Regions from separate parts of the Shewanella bicestrii genome, predicted to be linked through region 3. Evidence: predicted binding sites of a transcription regulator. Region 3 holds the regulator's gene; each other region holds the start of a gene.
What was found. Region 3 encodes sigma-54, which starts transcription at its own class of promoters, with help from an activator protein. Its sites were predicted from a motif close to GTTGGCACGNNNNTNGNNT; they were not measured.
Positions count from the first base shown of each region.

Region 1: a site for sigma-54 is predicted at 1,536-1,554, ahead of CF168_RS06660 (DUF1328 domain-containing protein). Genes of this name have one in related genera too.
Region 2: a site for sigma-54 is predicted at 1,226-1,244, ahead of CF168_RS08560 (YccF domain-containing protein). Genes of this name have one in related genera too.

Region 1 covers NZ_CP022358.1:1,521,275-1,524,556, forward strand. The annotation lists gene CF168_RS06650 (diacylglycerol kinase family protein) at 1-815, opposite strand, end outside; gene CF168_RS06655 (hypothetical protein) at 970-1,164, opposite strand; gene CF168_RS06660 (DUF1328 domain-containing protein) at 1,187-1,363, opposite strand; gene CF168_RS06665 (hypothetical protein) at 1,786-2,307, shown strand; gene pfaD (eicosapentaenoate synthase subunit PfaD) at 2,605-3,282, opposite strand, start outside.
Region 2 covers NZ_CP022358.1:1,949,837-1,953,118, reverse strand. The annotation lists gene CF168_RS08570 (hypothetical protein) at 1-93, shown strand, start outside; gene CF168_RS08565 (pyridoxal-phosphate dependent enzyme) at 97-1,044, opposite strand; gene CF168_RS08560 (YccF domain-containing protein) at 1,329-1,736, shown strand; gene CF168_RS08555 (alpha/beta fold hydrolase) at 1,872-2,708, opposite strand; gene CF168_RS08550 (M14 family metallopeptidase) at 2,708-3,282, opposite strand, start outside.
Region 3 covers NZ_CP022358.1:3,972,786-3,976,067, forward strand. The annotation lists gene lptB (LPS export ABC transporter ATP-binding protein) at 1-600, shown strand, start outside; gene CF168_RS17435 (RNA polymerase factor sigma-54) at 706-2,181, shown strand; gene hpf (ribosome hibernation promoting factor) at 2,210-2,497, shown strand; gene ptsN (PTS IIA-like nitrogen regulatory protein PtsN) at 2,500-2,943, shown strand; gene rapZ (RNase adapter RapZ) at 2,940-3,282, shown strand, end outside.

The DNA of each region.
Region 1 (3,282 bases), 2.3 Mb from region 3:
TAGCGTTTCAGCTCAGTGCAAATTTGTTCGCCATGGCTCTGCCATTTACCCGCGCCAGAGACGGGATTGGCGATAATCCAGGCTCGCTTATGCAGTTTGATTTCCCCTTGAGTGTACATCTGCTCCAGCGCTTTGAGTTGCCAGCGATTTAACCCTGCGGTTTTACGAATGCTTTTAATCTGTTGCAGCACCTCGGCGAAGCTGAGCTCGGGGCGGCGGCACATAAGATAAGCGGCCAGCACCATTACGGAGCGCCCGCGGCCGAGCGCACAGTGGATTAATACCCGCTTTTGGGCGCGTACTTGACGGTGTAACCAGTTAATCGCCTGATTTAATTGGGCGCTAGTTGGCACGCTGTGGTCAAGAATAGGGATATTCAGATAGTCGATATGATCCTCATACAGGGACACATCGAGGCCGTCGAATTCGGCGGTGACATCTAAAATAGCGGTAATGCCATAACGATTCAGTTTAGGTAAATCGGCAGCGCTTAAGCGGCTACCCAAGTATAGATATTTATCAATGGCTTGCATTGAAGGCACGCTATCGCGGCGCCGAGCCCAGAGATTATAGAGTCGGCATCCTAATAAAAATGGAATAAAGCCCCAACGGATATACCAAGGGATGGATCCATCCTGACGTTTTCTAAAAATACTGGCGAGATTAAACCAATAGGCCGAGCCGACAAGGGCGAGGGATAGGCTGCTCCATGCCCAAATAAAGGTGAGGATAGGGGAGTGGCCCGTTACGGCAAAATAGCCAAATAACAGTGCTCCGAACAGGTAGAAATACTTAATGTGGATCCTACTCAGCATTGGCATCTCCTCCATTGATAAGCGGCGAGCCTCAGGGAAACCCACTTTATCGTGACCAATAGCTGTCGCGATAAAGTGGCTCGGTGGTACTCAATTGAACTGTGGTTCCCCTGATAGGCTCGTTTGCGGGGCTCACTACTCTCCGTCATCCGTCCTAGCAGCGGGTATCTTTCGCTTTAACGCCTTCTTTCAGTTCTTCACAGGCATCTTCAATCGCATTGCCGGTATCTGTGATGGCTTCATCGATTTTTTCGCCTGCGTCCTCGGCGTGATTGTCGCTACAGGCTGACAGTCCAAAGGTTAATAATAAGGCTAAAAATGCAGTGGTAATCATGGTCATAGGTTTCATATCGATTCTCCTTTTATCCAATTTAAGCGCGTGGTACCTTGCCCTTAAGGGCATTGACCAGCAGGGAAATCACAAGTAATACAATAAATAAGAAGAAAATAATCTTTGCGATCCCCGCTGCGGCGCCAGCGATCCCCGTAAATCCAAACAGTCCGGCGATAATGGCCACAACCAGAAACATTAAGGTCCAACCTAACATAGCCACCTCCTTTGTCTTATTTCGGTTTTTCTGTCTTCTTTCACTCTGCATGTTTACATCGAGCGAGCTAGTGGAGTTCGTTGTTGAGAGCTAGTGAAGTAAGTTGAATGTGCTAAGTTGCGTCTTACATCCCGTTATCACTCAATCCAGCAATAAACTCACAAAGGAGATATTGCGAGCTTAATGCCAACTTTGAGATTATTGGCTAATTTACTGATTATTAGTGTAATTTTTAAATGCTGTGTTGGCGGGAGGATTGGCTGATATAAGCGAGATAGGCAATTTTTACCTGCGATTCGGTAAGAGTTGCAGTGAGATAATTGCGAGAACAGCATAATGGCTTGAGAGTAGGTCGAAATGGCATTATGTTGTTGATTTAAAAGTGAGAGCTAATTTTTTGCAAAACCAATGCTATTAGACCCATGGAGTCACACATTTATAATATGTTAATTCCTTCAAGCAACTCCTACTACGTAAGCGAAATCGAAGCGCTCAGTTCAGATCCTGCTAGTCTTATAGGCTTTGTCATTGCATCTGTTATGTTTATTGTTGCTTATACATATACGCCTTTCATAAAACATATTTCGCAAACCGTTAACTTAAAACCAAGCACTATTTTTGTGCTGAGTTTTAGCTTTATCCTACTCGGTTTTTTCGTGACTCTTTCTATGTATCTCGATATTTACCAAGTTCAACAATCTGTTTTGGAAAATAAAACGCAGGTGATCTCTGGATGTATAAAGAATTATCAAGTCAACCAAAGCGCTAGCAGAGAGGAATCATTTTCGGTATCGGGTGTACGCTTTGCATACAATGACTACGTTACTGCAAGTTACTTCTTTTCAAATAAAAACCACGAATCATTTATTCAAAATGGTCAGTGCGTTTCTATTCTCTATCTGCCTAACTTTAAAAATGGCATATTAAAAATCGATAAGGTGTAATTTTAGGCCTGTTGCAGGCGAGCATTGTCACGGCAGTGGACATCGGAAAAAGGGATTTTTCCGTTGAGCCCCCAAGGATGGGTTTACGGCGTGCCACTGAAGTGACAATGCAGAGCGGAAACGGAACTCCAATCGGCTTTTGGCATTATTTATTCGATTGATTGAAAGCGACAATGCCGAGCGGAACTAAACCCGTAATAGAGCCAAAAATGAAACCCCAAATTTACCCCCCAATTTAACCCAAAAAAGCGGGTTAAGTGTTCACTTAACCCGCTCAATAAAGTTTACCAAAGCGAATTAGCAACGCTGCAGTGGTTTCCAGCGTTGCAGGCTGACTGGAATACTTACCCCTTGGGATAACAACAGGTTAATCCGTGCTTGGTAGGCCGCGCCTTGCATCAAATGTTTAGCCAAATCCACAGCATTGCGCTCGCGATAATCATCTAAATAACTACCTTTTGCCCAGGCATTAAAGGCGCCGAGGGCGGGGCCTGCCCAAATCTGGTAATCCATTTCGCGGCCAACTTCACCTGTGTTTGACCAGCGGCTCGAAAGACCCAAATACCAGCGGAAAATCAGTGCCATTTTACGTTTTGGATTATCCAGCGCGCGTTCAATTTGCTTAGGATCGCGCTCATTAAAGTGCGCCACAGTGCCTGCCCAAATCTCATCTAATGAGGCGCGAAACACTTGCTCTTCCAGCTTTTGTCTTTCCTCTGCTGGAATCGCCTCAATCGAATCGTAGCGGGTGTAAATTTCGTAGAGTTTATTGGCGCGCATCGGGAATAGGGTGCCGCGCTTAACCACTTGTAACTTAACGCCCATTTCGAACATATCGGCGGCGGGCGCCATAGTCACATCGGCCATTTCAGTGGTGGCGAGCAATTTGCGGGTATGTTCGCTGGCTCCTGCCTCAACACAGGCTTGATTGATTGAGCCAGTGACAATGAAGGCTGCGCCCATATTAAAGGTCGC
Region 2 (3,282 bases), 2.0 Mb from region 3:
ACCGATACGCCAGGATTGAAAGATCTTAAACATCTTGAAAAGATAGCCACACGTACCCACAAAATATTAAAGCGTAATAAGTTAGTTGGCTAAACGCTATCCTGCATCGCCCTCACCGTATTTTCGTCTATATCTTGGCAACATGGTTTGATTTCCTAATAGCCCCCCCTGATGAATATAGAGGATGGAGGCATGTTGCTCGCACTGTAAATAATCCTCTAACACAATAAAGCCTAAGGGATCGTAGAGTAATTCAAATTGCACACCGCTGGCACTGAGTCGTTGCCACATGGCATAAAACTCAGGATAGAGTTTCCCAAAATGGTATTTCTTCCCCACATTCAAAATCTGCGGATGTTCAGCAGAGTTGGGATTTAACTCATAAAACTGCTGCGTTAAATACTCATCGCCGCCGACAACGGCGCAGGTAAGCACTCGAATATTCAATTGCTGACGCACAAAATATTGATTTAAAAAGAGTGCCGTTGTTCCTGTACCTGCAGGTAAAAACACCTTGAGATCGGAAATGTGCCGTGACTCGGCCCAAGCAACTATTTCAGCGGCTAACTGACTAACACCATATTGCGCATACTGGCAGCGCCCACCTTCAGGAATAAACAAAGCGTTAGGTTCAGCCGGCAAGACTTGTTGCTCAATATAATCCTGGCAAGTCCAATTAGGCTCACGGTGGAGAGAAGGATTGGTTGTAATCAGGCTTGATAAATCAATGACACGCGTACCATTGGTGATAGCAGCGGCATAATTACCCGTCGGCAAGGTGCGGATATGGCTGGCAATATGATCCACATAAAAATCGCACTGCCAGCCCTTCAGCTTGGCAAGCACCGACAGTGAATACAACGAGTTAGCCTGCGCGGAGCCATAACCAATCAGCTTAGTCACGTCAGCAAAATCATGGTCTAGAAAATAGGCAAACTTACGCGCTTTATTGCCACTAAACGCAGGATGCAATAAATCGTCTCGTTTGAGAAATATCTCGCGTCCGGCAAAGGAAAAAGACTCTACAGGACTGTCAGAGAGCAGACGCTGAGTCAGCAGGCTTTTGGCTAACATGGATACACTCGAAGGAAACAAGGCCGTTAGTGTACCGCGAGCTTGCCTACATCGTCCGTAATTATTAAGCATTTTCGCGAAAATCTAGCATTTTTTACAACGTCATACCGTCGCCAAGATAAATATTCCACTGATAAATAAGGAAAAATATTTTGGCACAATTCTAGCTTACTCCATTTAAGTATCAATTAATGATTCTGTGTGTTGGACAAGGTAATGCCAACACAGATTTAAAATGAGTTAAGGAGTATTCAATGTCACTTTTACGGTTAATTTTCAATATTGCTTGGTTTGTCCTTGGTGGATTTGTGATGGGACTCGCCTGGTGGCTCGCGGGGATTTTGTGTTTTATCAGTATTATCGGTATTCCCTTCGGCCGCGCCTGCTTTGTCATTGGCGAATTGACCTTCTGGCCCTTTGGACAAGAGCAAATGAATCGTCGCCATTTAACCGGACGTGAAGATTTAGGAACAGGCGCCTTTGGTATGGTGGGCAATATTATTTGGTTCTTGCTGTTTGGAATTTGGTTGGCCATAGGCCATTTGGCCCATGCCCTCGCCTGTTTTGTGACGATTATTGGTATCCCCTTTGGGATCCAACATATCAAGCTGGCGCTATTAAGCCTGACGCCGATTGGGCAAACCATAGTAGCGAAAGCGTAATAATCACACTAGCGAAAGCGTAATAACCACAGTAGCGAAAGCATAATAATCATAGTCGCTAAAGCCTAAGGCCGATCACTCAGCACTACTCTGCATCAGAGGGTAGTGCTGATAGATAGTTTGGCAGTGACTGCACTAACCTTGCCTCATGACTAATCTTGTTTCATGGTAGGCCGTTTCCTCATCGAGCAAGTCGCCACAATCTACAAATGGCTCACTCACTTCCCCTCGTTCTAGACTTATCATTTCAAATAGATAATGCGCCAGTTTGGCTGGCGCATCTATGGTGATGTCATGACCACAATAGGCCAAGACAACTAAGTCGACGTTAAAATGTTGTGCTAATGCCCTGCTGGTTTGAATATTCACTAAGGCATCACGATCACCCGATAAAATACTGACTGGAACAGGCAAAGACGCAGGGCTGCGATAACGAAACGCCGCCCACAACTGACGACACGCATTACTAAAATGCGGTGTCGACTCGTGGCGATAGTGGCTCCAACGAGCAATCAAGGCGACATCGCGCCGATGGCGATAGCTGGTTAAGCGCACAATCGTCGATTCGATAGGATTAAGCTGTCGACCGCGGCAACGTTTGAGCCAAGCACTCAGGGCATTTAATCCATTAAATCGCTGATACCAAGGTGATAAGTTAGCCGCGCTACTATTTAGCACAAAAACGTGTTTTATCTGCTCGGGGCGCTGCTTAACCATTTCCATGGCGAGCATACCGCCCATTGATAAGCCCAGCAGATAAAAGGCTTGTCCCGCTAATTGCTCATCCAATTGTTGCCACACCGAGCAGGCATATTCGGCGATAGTTAAAGGGCTGGCTTGGTGAGTGAGGATCCCATTACCGGGCAAGTCAGGGGTAAAAACGGTGCAGCCCCTTTGCCTTAATCTCTGATCAAAGCCATTCCAATGGCGTTGATCGCGCATTAAGCCCCTGAGTAATACCCACGTTGTCATCAAAAACGCTCCCGATACCAAAACTGCTGCGCACTCTGCGCCAGTTGTGTGAGATGTTCGGGCGTCAGCCCCTCTAACTCCCGTGCGTACGCCGCCTCCATCAAGAACTGCATCAGTACTGTGTGCCGACGTAAAATCCTGTGGTGCCTGTGTGTTTTTTGCGGATTAAAGAAGCCCGCAAAATTGAATATTTGCCTTGGATTTTTCTTAATCCATGCCCATGAGCCCATCTCTAAAGTCAAAGGTAAGAATGGAATATTGGCTTGAGGATCCTGGGTATGATGCTGGCGGTACAAGTAATCCCAAATATCACCATGGGTGCGATAAAACTGGCTCTGGGGCGCAAGCCGATAATGGCCATGATGGGGATAGCTCGCTTCAAATAACTGCTTTAAGTGATAAATGAAGTGGGCATTTTCAAAGGACGCGCGCGTGTGGGCATAGGGAAACCAGATATGATCCGTCAAACCAAAACCAGAATGCGCATCAAGTGAAATAAGACTGGTGCTTTGTCTAAGCAGTTGTTGCACATAGGCCACCAGTCCCGCAGTTTCAAGCTCCATTCCGCCAAGGC
Region 3 (3,282 bases):
ACCACCACCTTTTATATGGTCGTGGGCTTAGTTAAAAGCGATAAAGGCCATATCTTTATCGACGATGATGATTTAACCGCCGATCCCATGCACCTGCGCGCCCGTAAAGGCATTGGTTACCTGCCACAGGAAGCCAGTATCTTTCGCAAGCTGACCGTGCACGACAATATCATGGCGGTACTGCAAACCCGTAAAGAGCTCAATCGCGATCAACGCGAAGAAGAGCTGGAACATCTGCTCGAAGAGTTCCATATCACCCATATTCGCGATAGCCAAGGCATGTCGTTATCGGGCGGTGAACGTCGCCGTGTCGAAATTGCCCGCGCCTTAGCGGCCAATCCTAAGTTTATTCTGCTCGATGAACCCTTCGCCGGTGTCGACCCGATTTCGGTTATCGATATCAAGAAAATCATCGAACAACTCAAGAGCCGAGGCCTTGGGGTACTGATCACAGACCACAATGTGCGCGAGACCTTAGACGTCTGTGAACATGCCTACATTGTTAGTCACGGAAACCTGATTGCCGAAGGAACTCCCGCAGAGATCTTAGACAATCAGCAAGTTAGGGCTGTGTACTTAGGTGAACAATTCAGGCTATAGTTACTGAAACAGAGCCAATTAGCCTTGAATTTTGGCTTATAAGCGCCATCAATATGATAACAAGCGGCCTAAATTCAAAATAATAACGTAGGGATCAGCGGTAACATGAAAGCGTCACTCCAGCTCAAACTGGGTCAACAGTTAACCATGACGCCACAACTCCAACAGGCCATTCGTCTGTTGCAATTGTCGTCATTGGAACTGCAGCAAGAGATCCAGCAAGCCTTAGACTCTAATCCTCTTCTCGAGCTGGAAGAGGAGCAATTCGACGCGCCTACCGAACGTAAGCAAGATATCGCCGATACCGACTTTAGCGAAACAACGGCCCTGCCACAGGAACAAGACAATTCCACCGTGGACATTGCCGAGTCGTTGACCAAAGAATCCCTGCCCGAAGAACTGCCCATGGATACTACCTGGGATGAAGTCTTTACCGCCTCGCCAAACTCAGGTTCTGGCGCCAGCCGTGAAGATGACATGCCCTTCCAAGGGGAAACCAGTGAAGGCCTGTACGAGCATTTAGAATGGCAGAAAAACCTCACGCCCTTCTCTGAAACCGATTTAGCCATCGCCACCGCGATTATTGATGCCATCGACGATCAAGGTTATCTCACTCAAAGTACTGAAGATATCCTCGAGGCCATGGGCAATCCTGAGATAGAACTGGATGAAGTCGAAGCAGTACTTAAGCGTATTCAACACTTCGATCCCGTTGGTGTCGCCGCAAGGGATTTAAGCGAATGTCTGCTTATCCAACTCTCCCATTTTTCGCCGGATACCCCACACCTCGAAAACGCCCGCATGTTGATCAAAGATCATTTAGATCTGATCGCTGCCCGCGACTTTAGGTTGTTGATGCGTAAGACCAAACTTAAAGAGGACGAGTTAAGGGACAGCATAGCGCTGATCCAAACCTTAAACCCTCGCCCCGGTTTGCTCATCACCCCTGTTGATGAAGAATATGTCATCCCCGATGTATCGGTATCGAAGAAAAACGGTCGCTGGGTGGTCGAGTTAAATCCAGATTACATGCCAAAAATCAATGTTAATCAGCAATATGCAGCCATGGCGCGTAGCACCAAAAGCCAAGCCGATAGCCAATTTATCCGCGGGCATCTGCAAGAAGCCAAGTGGTTTATCAAAAGCCTTGAAAGCCGTAACGAAACACTGCTCAAGGTGGCAAACTGCATAGTGCAATATCAACAGGGCTTCTTCGAATACGGTGAAGAAGCCATGAAACCTATGGTCCTGAACGATATCGCCGAGGCGGTAGAGATGCATGAGTCCACCATTTCACGGGTGACGACACAAAAATACATGCATACCCCAAAGGGACTTTTTGAACTAAAATATTTCTTCTCAAGCCACGTCGGGACTGATGATGGCGGTGAGTGCTCATCCACGGCAATCAGAGCCTTCATTAAGAAACTGGTTGCAGCGGAAAACCAGAAAAAACCATTAAGCGACAGCAAGATGGCACAGCTTCTGGCAGAACAGGGAATTAACGTTGCGCGCAGAACCATTGCGAAGTACCGAGAAGCGATGCTTATTCCCCCTTCCAATCAGCGTAAAAGTTTATAGCCTAAAGTGGAAATCGGAGGACGTTTATATGCAAATAAACCTGAGTGGACACCATATCGAGATTACTGAATCGTTACGGGCTTATGTTGAGGAAAAGTTTTCAAAACTTGAACGTCATTTCGAACAGATCAATAATGTGCACGTTGTGCTCAATGTTGAGAAAATGCAACAAATTGCCGAAGCGAGAATCAACCTCACCGGTGGTGAAGTCTTCGCGACTTCAGAGCATGCAGATATGTATGCTGCCATAGACGTCCTGATCGACAAGCTTGATCGTCAGGTTATTAAACACAAAGAGAAGTTAACAAAACACTAGCAATGGAACTTCGTACCATACTGCGGCCGGAATGCACGACCTGCGCCACTCCGGGCAGTAAGAAAAAGGTACTGGAACTTATCAGCGACTTAGCCGCTGCCCAGTACCCCACCCTCTCATCTCAAGAGATCTTCGAAAGCCTAGTGGCGCGCGAAAAGATGGGGAGCACAGGTATAGGTAACGGCATCGCCATTCCACATGGCCGATTAACCGATATAACACAACCCATAGCCATATTGGTGAAATGTGAGGAGCCGATAGCCTTTGATGCTATCGATAAACAACCTGTCGACATTTTATTTGCGCTGCTGGTGCCTGCTGACCAATGTCAACAGCACTTAAGCACTTTGTCCTGCATGGCTGAAAAGCTCAGCGACAAACAAATATTGAAGCAATTGCGCAAGACGCATGATGAAACGGAACTCTATCAGGTAATCACTGGATGAAACTGGTCATAGTGTCAGGGCGCTCAGGCTCAGGCAAATCGGTCGCACTAAGAGTGCTTGAAGATCTCGGCTATTATTGTGTCGATAATCTTCCGTTGCCGCTGATTGGCAGCTTACTCGAACAGCTCAAGGGCAGTAACGATCTCGTCGCCATCAGCGTTGACGTACGTAACCTGCCGGAGCAAGACAAGGTACTCGTCAAACAGCTCGCAAGCCTGCCAGAGGGCACTGAACTTACCAGCTTCTTCTTAAATTCCAGCGATAAAGTACTGTTAAAGCGCTACAGCGAGACTCGGCGCTTACATCCCTTATCTAAGAGCCGAGTATCACTGCAAGAAG